Regions from separate parts of the Paenibacillus intestini genome, predicted to be linked through region 2. Evidence: riboswitches for the same ligand, from Rfam matches in the RefSeq annotation. Region 2 holds a riboswitch; the other holds the start of a gene.

Region 1 (7,373 bases), on a different contig from region 2:
TCTGCTCGGCGGCATCAAGTTAACCCCTGGTACATTCCTATTACGGAAGTACCAGGGGTTTTGTGCATTGTACAACTTTTTTGCGTCATTGCCTTGCAAAGTGTTATTAAAATAAGCTTAAAGGAACTGGCGGGACGAGTTGATTGTAGGTTATTCTAGCTAGGTACAGACTGTTGAAACCGAATACATGAGGTTTGACAGCGCACTATATTGAGTTTGCATGTTTTCAGAACTACTGTGAAAGGATGTTGTTACTTTGACTTTAGATGTTGTACAGCAACTGAAATTACTTCAACATATTTATAGTGAGAGCACGATTTGGGACGAGGAGTTACGTGCTTCAAGACACAATGTACCAGAGGACGTATCGGCGGAACAATTACAGGCACTAGAGGCTACTGGACATGAGCCTAATCACTTTGAAAGACCGCAGCATGAGGATACGATCCGAGAACTGAGAACATTGGCTGAGCGTTGGACACTTCAGGAGGCTGCTCAGGCTTTTGTGGCTTCTCTATGGTCAGCGCCAATGATCTGGCGTTCACTTCTTGCAGGAAAACTGATTGCAGCCAGCATACCTGACCATGAATATAGTCCATATCCTTCCAGTCGCAAGTGCCAGATCTGTGGTTTGGATGTGAATGACGGAGTAGATACTTCGCTTCAGTGGTACTGGCGAATGACCAACGGTACACCGCTTGATGGAGATATCTTTGGACATGTACTCGCTCTGAGAGAGATGCCTGCTTCGCAGGCGCCTCCTGTTCCTAATGAGTATGATCGCTGGACGTTACGCGCGGTGTTAACGGTGTTGCGTAATCTGCCACCTAAGACTCGGTACAGCAAGGCAGCGGATGCGCTCAAAAAAGAACAACTCCTGCCTACGAAAAAAGTATATGTTTACCGCGATTTGCTTGAAACGCTGGCGCTGATCGGCATTCTGGACACGCCAGAACAGCCAGGAATGATTACAGCCTTCACCTCATATGCAGAACGCGACAAGAGACCTAATACCCGCGTTGAGGTACAAGCTCCCTTGGCATGGTGGGATTCATCTGTAGGAATCAACGAGCACAATTTGAACCTGATCTTTGGTGAATTCGATTGCAGTAATGTATCGCTTGAGAACAAGCCTGAACCGAATCCACTGGCGAGTGAGACCGTTATTGGTGCATTTGAAAGCAGACGAGGTGTAGGTACCAAGGCGAAGGTGCCGAAAAAATCTCCGGATGCCGGTACAGGTGAAGTGCAGCCTGGAGACGTATATGCAGTGAAAGTACTTAGTGGTTCTTGGGTTACTGTATATTGTCATGAAGTGAAGGACAAACGTACCATTGTTGAATATCTGGATGGCGTGTTCCCCGATATGCCAGGAAAAGAAGACCTTATTCTGACCGTTCGTCCAAGGCCGGATGAGCGCTGGCAGTGTTCGGCCATTGGAATCGACTCGACCAGTTGGGTTAGAAGAGTAGCCCGCGATATGCCAGCTCCTAATGCTTCCCAGCCCAAACCTGAGAGTGTTCCGTTCCATGCTGCAAAGGATTTGAGGCACATGGCCAGCTGGTGTTTTCCGGACCTTTAGAATTTATTGTGAATATTTGATGAAGTCCGTGTCTCGTCTGAGATGCGGATTTTGTAATATAAATGCTTATTAAAAGTTAGTATGTGACAAAAAGAAACAAAAATGAATTGATTTTTTGACATTAAAGTGCTAACATCCAATTAATAACGAAAGCGATCCTTCAGGGCAGGGTGTAATTCCCTACCGGCGGTGATGCGTGTTGGGGATATTATTTTCCACCGACATGGCAAAGTCCGTGACCTGTCTGCTTATAGCAGATGGCTGATCTGGTGTAATTCCAGAACCGACAGTATAGTCTGGATGGGAGAAGGAGTGGGTGTAAGCCGGTGTGGTTACACTCCGCAGGAGTGATGTCGCATAGCATTCAGCTCGTTTGGATGATATGTGTGGAAGGCTTGTTTATAATGAGTTTTCTGGTACATAATACCGTTATATAGAAACTCTTCACCTGATTTTTTGTATATCATTCTATAGCTCGAATGGGTATGCAATAAGGTATGTGTTTGTTTTCACTTACCTGTTAACTGGTTTTGGTGAAGTGTCGGTATTGGTGTGTTTCATCTCTCCTGCAGATGACAGTAGTCTTCCATCATCCCTACCTGAACAGATTGTTCGGTGGGGATTTTTTAGTTCAAGATTATAACCGTGGGGTGAACGGATATGGAAATGATCAATGATGAATTTTATATGGCGTTAGCACTGGATATGGCAGAACGGGCACAAGGACAGACCGGAATTAATCCTGTCGTGGGATGTGTCGTTGTTAAAGAAGGACGTGTTGTTGGTCTAGGAAGCCATCTGAAACGAGGTACAGGCCATGCAGAGGTGCATGCGCTGAATATGGCTGGAAGCGACGCGGAGGGGAGTACCGTTTACGTAACGCTTGAACCTTGCAGTCATTATGGCAAAACGCCACCCTGTAGCGAACGTTTGATCCATGAGAAGGTTAAACGGGTGGTGGTTTGTTGTGAAGATCCGAATCCGCAGGTTTCTGGTACAGGCATTAGTATGTTGCGTCAACAAGGCATCGAAGTTGAAGTGGGTGTTTTGCGCGAACGCGGAAGACGTATGAATGAAAAGTTTATCAAGTTTATTACAACAGGCCTTCCTTTCGTTACCCTCAAAACAGCTTCTACGCTGGATGGAAAAATTGCTACGCGTAGCGGGGACAGCAAATGGATCTCCAACGAACTGGCGCGTGAGATCGTGCATGCGCTTCGTCATCGTCATCAAGGCATTATGGTTGGCGTGGATACGGTAATCGCCGATAATCCGGAGCTGACTACCCGCTTGCAGGTAGAAGGCATCAGTCCGGTACGGATCGTTGTGGATTCCAAGCTGAGGTTGCCTGTAGGCTCCAAAATGGTCAAGGACGGACTTGCGCCAACTTGGGTGCTTACAACCGATGAGGCTAGCCAGGAAGCGGCTGAGCGACTCGAGGCTTACGGTGTTGAAATTATTCGCTGTGGGCCTGGACCACGCGTAGATTTGCTACATGGGCTGAGCAAACTGGGAGAGCGGGATATTGGCTCGATTCTGCTAGAAGGCGGCGGTACACTAAATGGTGCAATGCTGGAAGCACGGCTCGTAGATCGTTTACTGATGTTTATCGCTCCCAAGATTGTGGGTGGATATGATACTCCGGGAAGTTTCCGTTTTGAAGGCGTAGAGCGCATGAGTCAGGCAATCCAATTGCATCAGCTGGAAATTGAGCAAGTTGGAGATAATATTAGCATTGGCGGTATTCCGATTTGGCCAGAATAGGAGGAAGATAGCATGTTTACGGGTTTGGTGGAAGAAGTCGGTCAGATCCGGCGCATTGGCCGTAAAGGTGAGGCCCTGGTTCTGAACATCGCTGCTTCTGTCATTATGGACGATCTCAAAATTGGTGACAGTGTTGCGGTTAACGGGGTTTGTCTTACCGCGACCACGCTGGAAGGCGGAGGTTTTACCGCAGACGTCATGCCGGAAACGTATAGACACACCAATCTCAATCAGCTTCAGTCCGGCAGTAAGGTTAATCTGGAGCGGGCCATGTTGTCCGGTGGACGATTCGGCGGTCATATCGTGCAGGGACATGTGGATGGGACTGGGGTTATCGGTAGTATTACTCGGGATCAGAATGCAGTTGTTTTCGAGATCAGACCGGGTGACCATGAACTTTTCAAATTTCTAATTCCAAAAGGTTCGGTCACTTTGGATGGGATTAGCTTGACAGTGGTACAGACGACTCAAAGTTCCTTCACGGTTTCGATTATTCCCCATACGATTGGGGAAACGGTTTTGAATGTCAAAAAGACAGGAGATACCGTCAACATTGAATGTGATATTTTGGGGAAATATGTAGATCATCTGTTGCAATACGGCAAGAGCCATGCGGAAACGAGAACAGGCAAGCCAAGCAGTCTTAGTGAAGAGTTTCTCTCCAATCACGGGTTTGCATAAACATAGGAAAGACAGGGATAAAACATAGAACTGGAAACAGGAGGTGCAGCTGATGTCAGAACAATCCGAGCCATCCATTCTGGACTCAATTGAGGCAGCTATTTATGATTTGATGCGTGGTAAACCCGTAATTGTGGTCGATGACGAAGATCGGGAAAATGAAGGGGATTTTATTGCTTTGGCTGAAAAAGCAACCCCTGAGGTCATCAATTTCATGATTACCGAAGGTCGAGGACTCGTCTGTGTTCCCATTACGCAGCAGCGTGCAGATGAATTAAATTTGAAACCGATGGTTCAGCAGAATACAGATTTCCATGGCACAGCTTTTACGGTCTCTGTGGATCACAAAGATACAACGACGGGAATCTCGGCGCATGAGCGTTCCATTACCGTTAAAGGTTTGATTGATCCGAATGCGAAAAGCAGTGATTTTCGCAAGCCGGGTCACATGTTTCCGCTCATTGCCAAAGACGGCGGTGTGTTGCGTCGTGCCGGACACACGGAAGCAGCAGTTGATCTGGCGATCATGTGCGGCTCTTACCCCGCAGGTGTCATCTGTGAAGTGATCAAGGAAGATGGTACGATGGCCAGACTTCCTGATCTGCAGAAGATTGCACGTAAGCATGATCTGAAACTGATTAGTATCCAGGACATGATTCGTTACCGGAATGAGAAGGAGAAGCTGGTGCAACGTGAAGTTTCCGTTCGTATGCCGACGGACTTTGGCGAATTCCAGGCAGTGGCGTATACGAATGCAGTGGATAATAAAGAACATGTTGCCTTGGTCAAAGGGGATATTGACGGTTCCAAACCTGTATTGGTTCGTGTTCACTCCGAATGTTTGACTGGCGACGTGTTCCACTCTCACCGTTGTGACTGCGGCCCGCAGTTTGATGCGGCGCTGAAGCAGATCCATGATGAGGGTAATGGCGTACTGCTCTATATGAGACAAGAAGGCCGTGGGATCGGTTTAATCAACAAACTCAAGGCTTACAAGCTGCAAGAAGAAGGTCTGGATACAGTGGATGCCAATCTGAAGCTTGGTTTTGCTGCTGATCTGCGCGATTATGGGATCGGTGCACAAATTTTGAAGGATCTTGGCGTTCGTCAGATTCGATTATTAACGAATAATCCACGGAAAATTAAAGGCTTGGAAGGATATGGTTTGGAAGTGGTAGAGCGTGTACCGATTCAGATGCAGGAGAATGAAGATAATACAGCTTACCTTCACACCAAGCAAGCCAAATTGGGCCATATGCTCAAGTTTGATGATATCGAGCAGAATGAACAGTGATTTCAGTTACTCACGATAATTTTCTGATATGTAATTATTGGAGATTTCACATGTTCAATTGCAGCACCTATAACATTATATATCGACAGGGAGATGACGATAATGCCTAACTATTTTGAAGGACATTTGGTATCGGAAGGTTTAAAATATGGCGTGGTAGTTGGACGTTTTAATGAATTTATTACGAGCAAGTTGCTTAGCGGGGCGCTGGATGCGTTCAAACGTCACGGTGTGCAAGATAATGAAGTAGATGTAGCTTGGGTACCGGGAGCTTTCGAAATCCCGCTTATCGCTCAGAAAATGGCCGAAAGCGGCAAATACGATGCGGTCATCACACTCGGAACGGTTATCCGTGGGTCAACAACACATTATGATTATGTCTGCAACGAGATGGCTAAAGGGGTAGCGGCAATTAATCTGAAAACAGGGGTGCCGACCATCTTTGGATTGGTTACTACGGAGAACATTGAACAGGCGATTGAGCGTGCAGGAACGAAGGCCGGCAATAAAGGCTGGGATGCTGCTACAGCTGCAATTGAAATGGCGAACTTGACGAAACAGCTAAAATAGTGCTTATTTAATAGTAGTGCCCTGCTTTGCGCAGACGAAATCGGGATACCGGTTTCGGACGGCTGGCAGGGTTTTGTATTTTTCTGGCGGGAGGATTCGTCTAGTGACGGTAGTTACATACAAACTGGAGACTTTTGAAGGGCCTTTGGATCTGTTGTTGCATCTGATTGATAAGGCTGAGATCGACATCCAGGATATCCCCATCAGCGATATTACCGATCAGTACATGGCGTATCTGCATTCCATGCAGGAGCTGGAACTGGATATAACAAGTGAATTTCTGGTGATGGCAGCTACGCTGCTGTCCATCAAGAGCAAACTTTTACTGCCCAAACCACCGGTAATCGAGGATTTCGAGGATTATGATTATATGGAAGATGAGGATTATGATCCGCGTGCCGAACTGATTGCACGCCTTATCGAATATCGCAAATATAAAGGAATAGCGCGGCATCTGCATGAACGGGAATGGGAACGCAGTCTTATTTTTTCCAAAGAGCCCGAAGATTTGCGACCTTATATGCCTATGGAGGAACAAACGAATCCGGTGCAAGGTCTGCATACTTCTGATCTCATCGCGGCGTTTCAGAAAGCACTTCGAAAGGCTGAGAAGCGTACAACGGTCACCCGGATCAAAAGGGACGAAATTTCGGTCAAGGATCGCATACGTGAAGTTATTGGTGCCTTGGAGCATTTAGGTCCTGGGGGGCGGTTGTTATTTTCCAAGCTTATGGATGATCAGATATATCGCCATGAGATCGTGGTTACGTTTCTAGCAGTGCTGGAGCTGATGAAGATGAAGCAGATTGTTTGTTACCAGGAACGGTTGTTTGAGGATATCGTTATGGAGTGGAGAGGGGAAACAACGAATCATGGATTTTCCGAAATTGAAGTCGATTATTGAGGGCCTTTTGTTTTTGTCCGGAGAAGAAGGTCTAAGTGTCAAACAGATTGCTGAAATTGTGGACCAGCGGGTAGAACTGGTTACGGATGCCATTGAGGACATGATCGGCGATTTTGCAAGGCAAGGGCGAGGTGTGCAGATTCTGAAGATTGCAGGTGTCGTGCAACTCGGAACATTGCCGGAACATGCGGCCTATTTTGAGAAGCTAGCTTACTCTCCTGCACGTACATCGTTATCCCAAGCGGCGCTTGAAACTTTGGCCATTGTAGCTTATCGTCAGCCCATTACACGGGTGGAGATTGAGGAGATTCGTGGCGTAAAATCGGAGCGTGCTATCCATACACTCGTGAACAAGGATCTCATTGTTGAAGTGGGGAGAGCGGAAGCGATTGGACGCCCGATTTTGTACGGAACAACGAAGTCATTCCTTGATTATTTCGGACTAGCTTCGATTAAAGATCTTCCCGAACCGGGTTTGTTTGAAGATTCGGAAAACTTGGAGGAAGAAACGCAGTTGTTATTCAACAAGTTGGACATGAATCAGCCGGATGTCTCGGATACTGACGTACAAAGCGTGT
Region 2 (7,373 bases):
AGCCTAACTTATAGGACAAGAAATTGACAAGAAGTTACGGTGATCCTATTAAAACACGATGTCTGCAAACATAGAGATCGTGTTTGACCTGTCTATTAAATTGAAATTCAAGTAGTATAATGATTACGAGATTCGAAGTGTAATGTATTAGAGCCTCAAATAGATAGGTTAACGGCATCCCAGAAAAGCGATGGAGGAGAACGATGATGAACAAAGATTACGTTTTGCTTTCCAGTGAAGGAAAATGGGGCGATCAAGGGGACGGTACTTATGTCAATCCGGTCTTGCCTGGAGATTACTGCGATCCAGATGTGATAAGCGTTGGGGAAGATTACTATGCGATCTCTTCCACATTACATTGCTCACCAGGTATGGCTGTTCTGCACTCTAAAGATTTGGTGAATTGGAATGTAATTAGTCATGTTGTAGAAGATTTGACAGTTATCGGGCCTGAATATCGGCATGATCGAATGAATCGTTATGCAAGAGGTGTCTGGGCGGGAGCGATCCGTTTTCATGACCATCAATTTTGGGTGTATTTTTTCACTCCGGATGAAGGATTGTTCGTAAGCACAGCTGCAGATCCTGCTGGCCCATGGGAGCCTCTTTATCATAGTTGGGAGATTGCTGGCTGGGACGATTGTTGTCCTTTTTGGGATGATGACGGTCAAGGATATCTGGTGGCTACGAATTTTGCTGACAATTATAATATTTATCTGTTCAAACTGAGCGACGATGGAAAACAAATTTTGCATGACAGTGGTGTTGTGATCCATCAATATAAAGGTAGCGAAGCGAGTAAGCTTTACAAAATAAACGGACTTTATTACATCTTCCATAGTGAAGTTCGACCGAGAAATGGTGAGGAGGTAAGGGTTGTTATGATGCTTCGTTCAGAGCATTTATACGGTCCTTACGAAGAAAAAGAGTTAATTCATACGCATGGTGTGGAAGTGGACCGCGAACCGAATCAAGGCGGACTTGTGCAAACAGCGTCTGGGGAGTGGTATTTCATTAGTCACCAAGGAGCCGGTGGTTACTTTGAAGGCAGAACTCTTCACCTGCTTCCCGTTACGTGGGTTGCCGGTTGGCCAATCATTGGTGAGGATACAGATGGGGACGGTGTCGGAGAGATGGTATGGGGAGGAAAAAAACCAATTCAAGGTTATCCCAAAACGATCTTAACCGTGAATGATGATTTCAATAGCCCGGTACTGCAGTCTCAGTGGGGATGGAACCACCAACCCAAAGCGGATACGTGGTCTTTAACAGAGAGACGAGGATATTTGCGTTTGCATGCTTGTGTGCCTTCGGAGAAGAATGATTTCTTTAAAATCTCGAGCATTCTTTCCCAAAGGACGTATCGTGTGCCTCATAACGTAGTGACTGCCAAGTATGATCTAAGTGGGATGGTGGATGACCAGGAAGCGGGTCTATGCCACTTTGGACAAACCTATTGTACGATTGGTATTCATCAGCAGGAAGGAACTCGGGTATTGAAGTTCAATCATTCAAATACAATCGAATGGGGACCATCTGTTGATACCACTGACTTATGGTTGAGATCGACTTGGAACTTGCATGGTGAAAACAGGTATGAATACAGCCTGGATGGAGAGAATTTTATCTCCTTTGGTGAAGTCTATCCATTGGGTTGGGGACCCTACCGGGGAGACCGGGTAGGGGTGTACAATCTGAACCATGAAAGAGAACAAGGGTATGTGGATGTAGAATACTTCAATTACGAATCGGGAGATAAGAAAGTCTAATTCTTTTCTGAATACGAAAGAGGCCGAGAAGAGGAATATGTTATTTCCTCATCTCGGCTTCTTTAATGTTGTGTGTTTATTTCATTATTAAATGTCTTTATTTAATTCGTTTAATATCACAAAACTATTCGCCATCTGGTCTTTTCACTTGCAGCGGCGGGGGAATAAGCCATCCTTTTTCTTTGCTCAAACGAAGAATGCGCACACCCAGTGCTGTTTTGGTAACATGGTATTTCGCAAACAGTGCACCAATGTCCTCGCGGATGGATTGGCCAATAGTCTGACTCGCGGCGACTAATCCAAGAGCAGTATCAGCTGCAATTTTGGCACCTATCTCTGGATCAGTAAACCTTGCGCCAGGAGGAATGTCCTCTAATGCCACAACGGGTCTCTCTGGAAGAGTCGGAGCGGGCGTGATACCGTTCTCGGTGAGTAAGGCGTCACATTCTTTAATTTCCAGTCTTGCCTGATCCAGCAAGTCTTCTAAAATTTTCTTCAAATCTTTGTCTCCTGCGTGATTCATATAAGCCTGATAACAAGAGACAGCTCCTTTGGCTACCATTGAGCACTCCCATACACTATAGATTTCTCCATAATGCATGGGCTCGTTTTTAGGATTTCCACTTAAAATTCCCATGCTGATCCCTCCCGCTAAGTTATTTATTTCACTACATTAGGGTTTACATGACAAGCAAATTTTATCCGGTAGAGAAGTAGTCCGAGATTTTAATTTACATCATCATTATTATGTTAACCGAAATCTATTGTCAGAAAGATGGTCACATGAACAACTGTAATTATCATCCAAGATAGTCACATGGACTAAATTAAAGAATCATTCAAATCGCATCAGGTTCTTTGCTCTGATGCGATTCCTGTTCCACTGAAAAAAAGCCATACAGTTATGTTCTGCTGGCTTCTTTCCACTTTTATAAATACTTTAAGCTTTTGTCGAGGTTGGGAACATGGGATTCGCCTCCATGCCAACCCACAACTCGGTTGATTCGAGTTGACCAGCCAGATGGAATAACCAATCTTCACGCCCTTTGGTTGCCATAACCTGAACACCCATTGGCAGGCCTTCCGCAGTCAAATGCAGAGGAAGACTAATGGCTGGCTGACCTGTCAGATTCGCAAGTTGTGTAAACGGGGTGTACGTAAGGCTCGGCTTGAACATCTCATAGATCAGCTCTTGTTGCGCCATTTTATCCAGATCACTGACGGACATCAGATGTTGAATCTGCTCCGCATGTGGCGTCAGTTCGCCAATCCGGGGTGCGGGAAAAGCGTTAACAGGTGTGATGTAAAAATCATACCGTTCAAACAGCGTAGACATCTGCGCAGCCGCCACGTCCCATTCGGCCAAACTATGAACAAATGCAGCAGCAGATACTTTTTTGCCCGCTTCAGCCAGTACCCAGGACTCAATCTCCATATCATCTGCAGTGAGAGAACGACCCATACTATGTTCCATGGATGAAATCATAGCGGCCATCTCGCCGCTGTTCATCATGTAATAGTTTTCCATCAGGCGTACGCCATTGACTGGACTTAACTTTTCTTCAACATGATGCCCTTGAGATTCCAAGAAATGGACTAATTTCATCACAGCCTCTTTGGCATCTTCACTGACAGGTGTGCCGACAGGTGAATCCATCGTATAAGCGATTCGCCATTTGCGTTGATGCGGATAGTTCATATCAGCCAGGTAACTTCCTGGGAATAATGGTGCATGAAATGCGGCTTCCGGTTGGATAATCTGGAGCGTATCCAGCAGTGCAGCACTGTCTCTGACGGAGCGAGATACTGCAAAATCTATCGAGGCTCCTTGCCATTGTCTTCCCACACCTGGACCAACGGGAGTGCGTCCGCGGGTTGGTTTCAGCCCAAACAAACCGCTGAAAGAAGCGGGAATTCGAATGGAACCACCGCCATCACTTGCGCCGGCAAGCGGCACGATGCCTGATGCTACAGCGGCAGCGGCACCGCCGCTTGAGCCGCCTGGGGAATGATTCACATTCCATGGATTGCGCGTTTGCCCGTGTAGACGTGGCTCGGTTATATTTTTCAACCCGAATTCCGGCGTATTCGTATGTCCGATCACAATAAAACCTGCTTCGAGCAAACGAGTTACGAAATTGGAGTTGCGAAGAGCACGATGTTCGCTGAACAGACGTGAGCCAGAGGTAAGAAGTTCACCTTCCAAAGATTGAGAAATATCTTTGAGGAGCAACGGCACACCTGCAAATGGCTGTTCTCCAGGCCTAACCATGCTGGCTTCCTGCCGAGCACGTGTTTCATATGTACGAATGACTGCATTGAGATGTGGATTGACTTCTTCCAGACGTGCATAGGCAGCTTCAAGCAGTTCAACCGGGGATACTTCCCGGGAGCGAATCAGTTCGGCGAGCCCTATAGCGTCATAGGAGGTATATGAGAATGAAGACATTAGTAATCGTTCCTCTCTGAAAATAGTTCCTGTTGGATATTGTTCCAAGTTCCATAAGCCATCGTACCACCTAGGCAGACAAAAAACAAAACATCAATCCATCATAATAGAAGAAATACGGCAGAAGAAAAGCACTGTTCACCTCATTAAGGTGAAACAGTGCTTATATTATTTGAACCAGATGAAAATGTATTACTCCGTGCGAAGTTTGGGTGCAGCCTCGGCGATCGGTGTAGAGCGTTCCTGCTGTTTGGAGATCAGGAATAGTGCGATCCAGATCAGGATAAAGCCAAGCAATTGCTCCCAGGTTATCAGCGTACGGAATGCAATCCAGTTTACAAGCACGCCGGCCATCGGGAAACTGAGTTCTGCGAGGGTTGCAACAGAAGCTTTGGTGGAAGACAACCCTTTGTAATACAAGAGTAGACTTAGCAAGCCTGGTAAAAGCGCCTGCCCCAAAATATTCAGAATGACAGCAGCCTGTGCCCCTGTTCCAGCCGGGAGTGTCCAAGGTGCACCTTCATTCCAGGTCATTAAGATCAGGAGTGGAAGCGCAACGACGAAGCGAAGGGAGGTGACCGTCTCATAACGAGCTTGACCAAGCATTAACCGGCCCATAACGGTAGATCCACCCCACAAAGCTGCGGCACCAAGAGACAGCAGGCTACCTGCATGAATCCAGTTATTCCAGTTGCCGAGCGGAAGTGAGAAGCCAAACGTAAGCAGATATGTGCCTGCCAGCGCAATGATGAATAGTCCGCCGAAGTGACGCGGCAATGTTTCTTTTAATAACAATTTCGCAAGTACAATTGCGAAAAGTGGTTGCATTTTTTGCAACAACAATACCGTATTGGGATCGTTATGGGTAAGCGCCAAAGTGAATAATACCGTTGCCAGCGCTGATCCGCCCCAGGAAATGAAGATAACAGCGATCCAGTGACGTGCACGCAGTTTCTTCAGATCATCCCGGAACTTCCATAATACCGGAATCGCAACAAGGCTGACGATGATGTGTTCGATTAGAACAATCTGTGTAGAAGTCATCGTTTTTAGCAAAAGGATGCGGAATAAGGGGTCTACACCCCAGAGGGCTGCGCCTAGCACAACTAGCCAAAATCCGGTGTTGCTTCGTTCCTTGCGATAAATCGTTGATGCTGTTGATGTGTTTTCCATATTCAGGACTCCTTCGTCAGAACACGGAATCTTCAGTTGGCAAAATCGACAAAATCCCCCGTCCTTGGCGTACGCCAAATAAACGGGGGACCATTCAAAGACAAGGCGTCAGGGAAAAAGACTTCCCAAATACGGCTTGCCGTTGTGTTGATCTTCTCTCATCCGGACTGTACCGTCGGCCTTGGAATCGCACCAAGTCAGTCGCTGCCAGGTCGGAACCTTAAACAGCGAGTCGCGGGCTGGTTCTATAAGAACATCACCGCCGGTTGGGAATTTCACCCTACCCCGAAGATCCTATTCAATTAATTAGTGTATTGAACAAGTTGTAACCTTATGAAGTTCATCTTATTCCTGTAAACGCTATCAGTTCAAGTGTTTTTTTAGAAAACAATACTCCAGCATCCCTGTTGCCTCCGCAACTGCACAATCTGACCTGCATGATAGGCATCGTGTAGAACCCAGCGGGCAAGCGTCTGAGCCCAGTTGTCGTCGGAATCCATATAAGCTTCCTCAAGCTTCGAGTCCTGTAATGTAGCAAGGGTATCGCGTAACTGCTCAGCCAGTTTAGTGGTTTGTTCCATCAGCTTGCTCCAGCCAGCTTCGTTCAAAGGATCACCGGAAATACCAAACGTAGCTACGTTGGAATCTGCAGCGGGTACAGACGGTTCTTTTCCCTGAAGACGTTCCAGAATCCGTTGATTGTAATAAAACATATGATTTGCTAGTTGCCATATGCTCAGTCCACCTGAAGGAGGAACCCAGGCAGCCTGTTCGGCGTTCAGTCCCTCAAGCGCTTTTGACAATGGGACGATCCAGTTACATTGATCCCAGGTATCTTCATTCTGAATAACCAATACATCTAATGCTGTGGTGACTGTTTTCATTTTTTAATTTCATTCCTCTCTTGTCAGATTCATCTCGCCCTTGCATCTTCATGATGGTAACTAGCTAATGTGAGTGGAAGTGGTTACAATTAATATAACACAATTTTAAAGGGTGTAACCATCTTTATATAATTTAGATAGTTACATTAATCGGAGGCTCTCATGGATAGATTATGGACTGATTTTGTAAACAGCGATTATCATGATTGGCGTGGTGGGGAGCGATCAGAAGACAGACTAGGGAACGTAAACTGGCAACAAGATTTTTTGAATCGTTGGCAATTAGAAGCGTCAGTACCGGCGTCGAATGAAGAGGAATCCGCAATGAGAAGTTTTAGAGATGATTTGCAGTCACTGGCTATTCGTTTGTCTAACGGAAAGCTCTTTACTGAGAAGGATCAGGCCTGGTTGAATGATTTTATGATGGCTGGCGAAGTCATTAGACGAATAATTACACAAGATCAACAACTGGGTGTTGCGCTTGTTCCTATTCATAGACATTGGGCTCAGGTGATGGCAGAGGTTGCGGCTGATTTTGCCGTGACACTCGTTGAGGGCGAAGGGAAGAGAATTCGCTCCTGTGACAATCCGGACTGCCGCTGGATCTTCTATGATGATACCCGGAGCAGAACACAGAAATATTGCGATGATAAGATGTGCGGTAATCTAATGAAGGTGAGACGTTTTCGAGCGAAACGAAAAATACACTCCAATGAGGAAAAGAGTAAAACATAATTATTAAGTTTACCAACGAAGTTCTACCTTTTCCAATCCGTGAATCACCATATAGGTCTCAGTTAGCTCTTCCAGAATTTGATAAATATTAAGGTATGATATATAATGTATATATACTAGCGAAAATATAGTCGTAAAGTATATGTAAGAACAAGCAATGCGGATCAGATCATTTTACAAACCATTACGATTGGAGAGATGTCTTATGAGGACAGGTTATCTTTTGAAGAACGGTTGCGTATTATCGATGGATGCTCGTATTGGTCAGTATAACCGGGCGGACGTACTTATTCAGGAATCTTTGATTACGGCCATTCAACCAAATATTGAGGTGTCCGATGCAGATGTTGAGGTCATCGACGC

Evidence for each region. A riboswitch is a leader RNA that binds a small molecule or an ion and turns the genes downstream of it on or off. The one in region 2 is predicted to bind FMN.
Region 1: linked by a shared signal. The riboswitch ahead of ribD (bifunctional diaminohydroxyphosphoribosylaminopyrimidine deaminase/5-amino-6-(5-phosphoribosylamino)uracil reductase RibD) and the one ahead of J2T16_RS01710 (DMT family transporter) in region 2 are both predicted to bind FMN.

The regions. Positions count from the first base shown of each region.
Region 1 is NZ_JAURUN010000003.1:838,697-846,069, forward strand. It holds gene J2T16_RS13085 (hypothetical protein) at 257-1,582, shown strand; FMN riboswitch at 1,735-1,898, shown strand; gene ribD (bifunctional diaminohydroxyphosphoribosylaminopyrimidine deaminase/5-amino-6-(5-phosphoribosylamino)uracil reductase RibD) at 2,243-3,346, shown strand; gene ribE (riboflavin synthase) at 3,359-4,027, shown strand; gene J2T16_RS13100 (bifunctional 3,4-dihydroxy-2-butanone-4-phosphate synthase/GTP cyclohydrolase II) at 4,080-5,321, shown strand; gene ribH (6,7-dimethyl-8-ribityllumazine synthase) at 5,424-5,891, shown strand; gene J2T16_RS13110 (segregation and condensation protein A) at 5,995-6,795, shown strand; gene scpB (SMC-Scp complex subunit ScpB) at 6,764-7,373, shown strand, end outside.
Region 2 is NZ_JAURUN010000001.1:379,640-387,012, forward strand. It holds gene J2T16_RS01695 (glycoside hydrolase family 43 protein) at 204-1,769, shown strand; gene J2T16_RS01700 (DUF3231 family protein) at 1,894-2,406, opposite strand; gene J2T16_RS01705 (amidase) at 2,710-4,218, opposite strand; gene J2T16_RS01710 (DMT family transporter) at 4,411-5,391, opposite strand; FMN riboswitch at 5,538-5,688, opposite strand; gene J2T16_RS01715 (DinB family protein) at 5,772-6,275, opposite strand; gene J2T16_RS01720 (CGNR zinc finger domain-containing protein) at 6,438-7,010, shown strand; gene J2T16_RS01725 (amidohydrolase family protein) at 7,216-7,373, shown strand, end outside.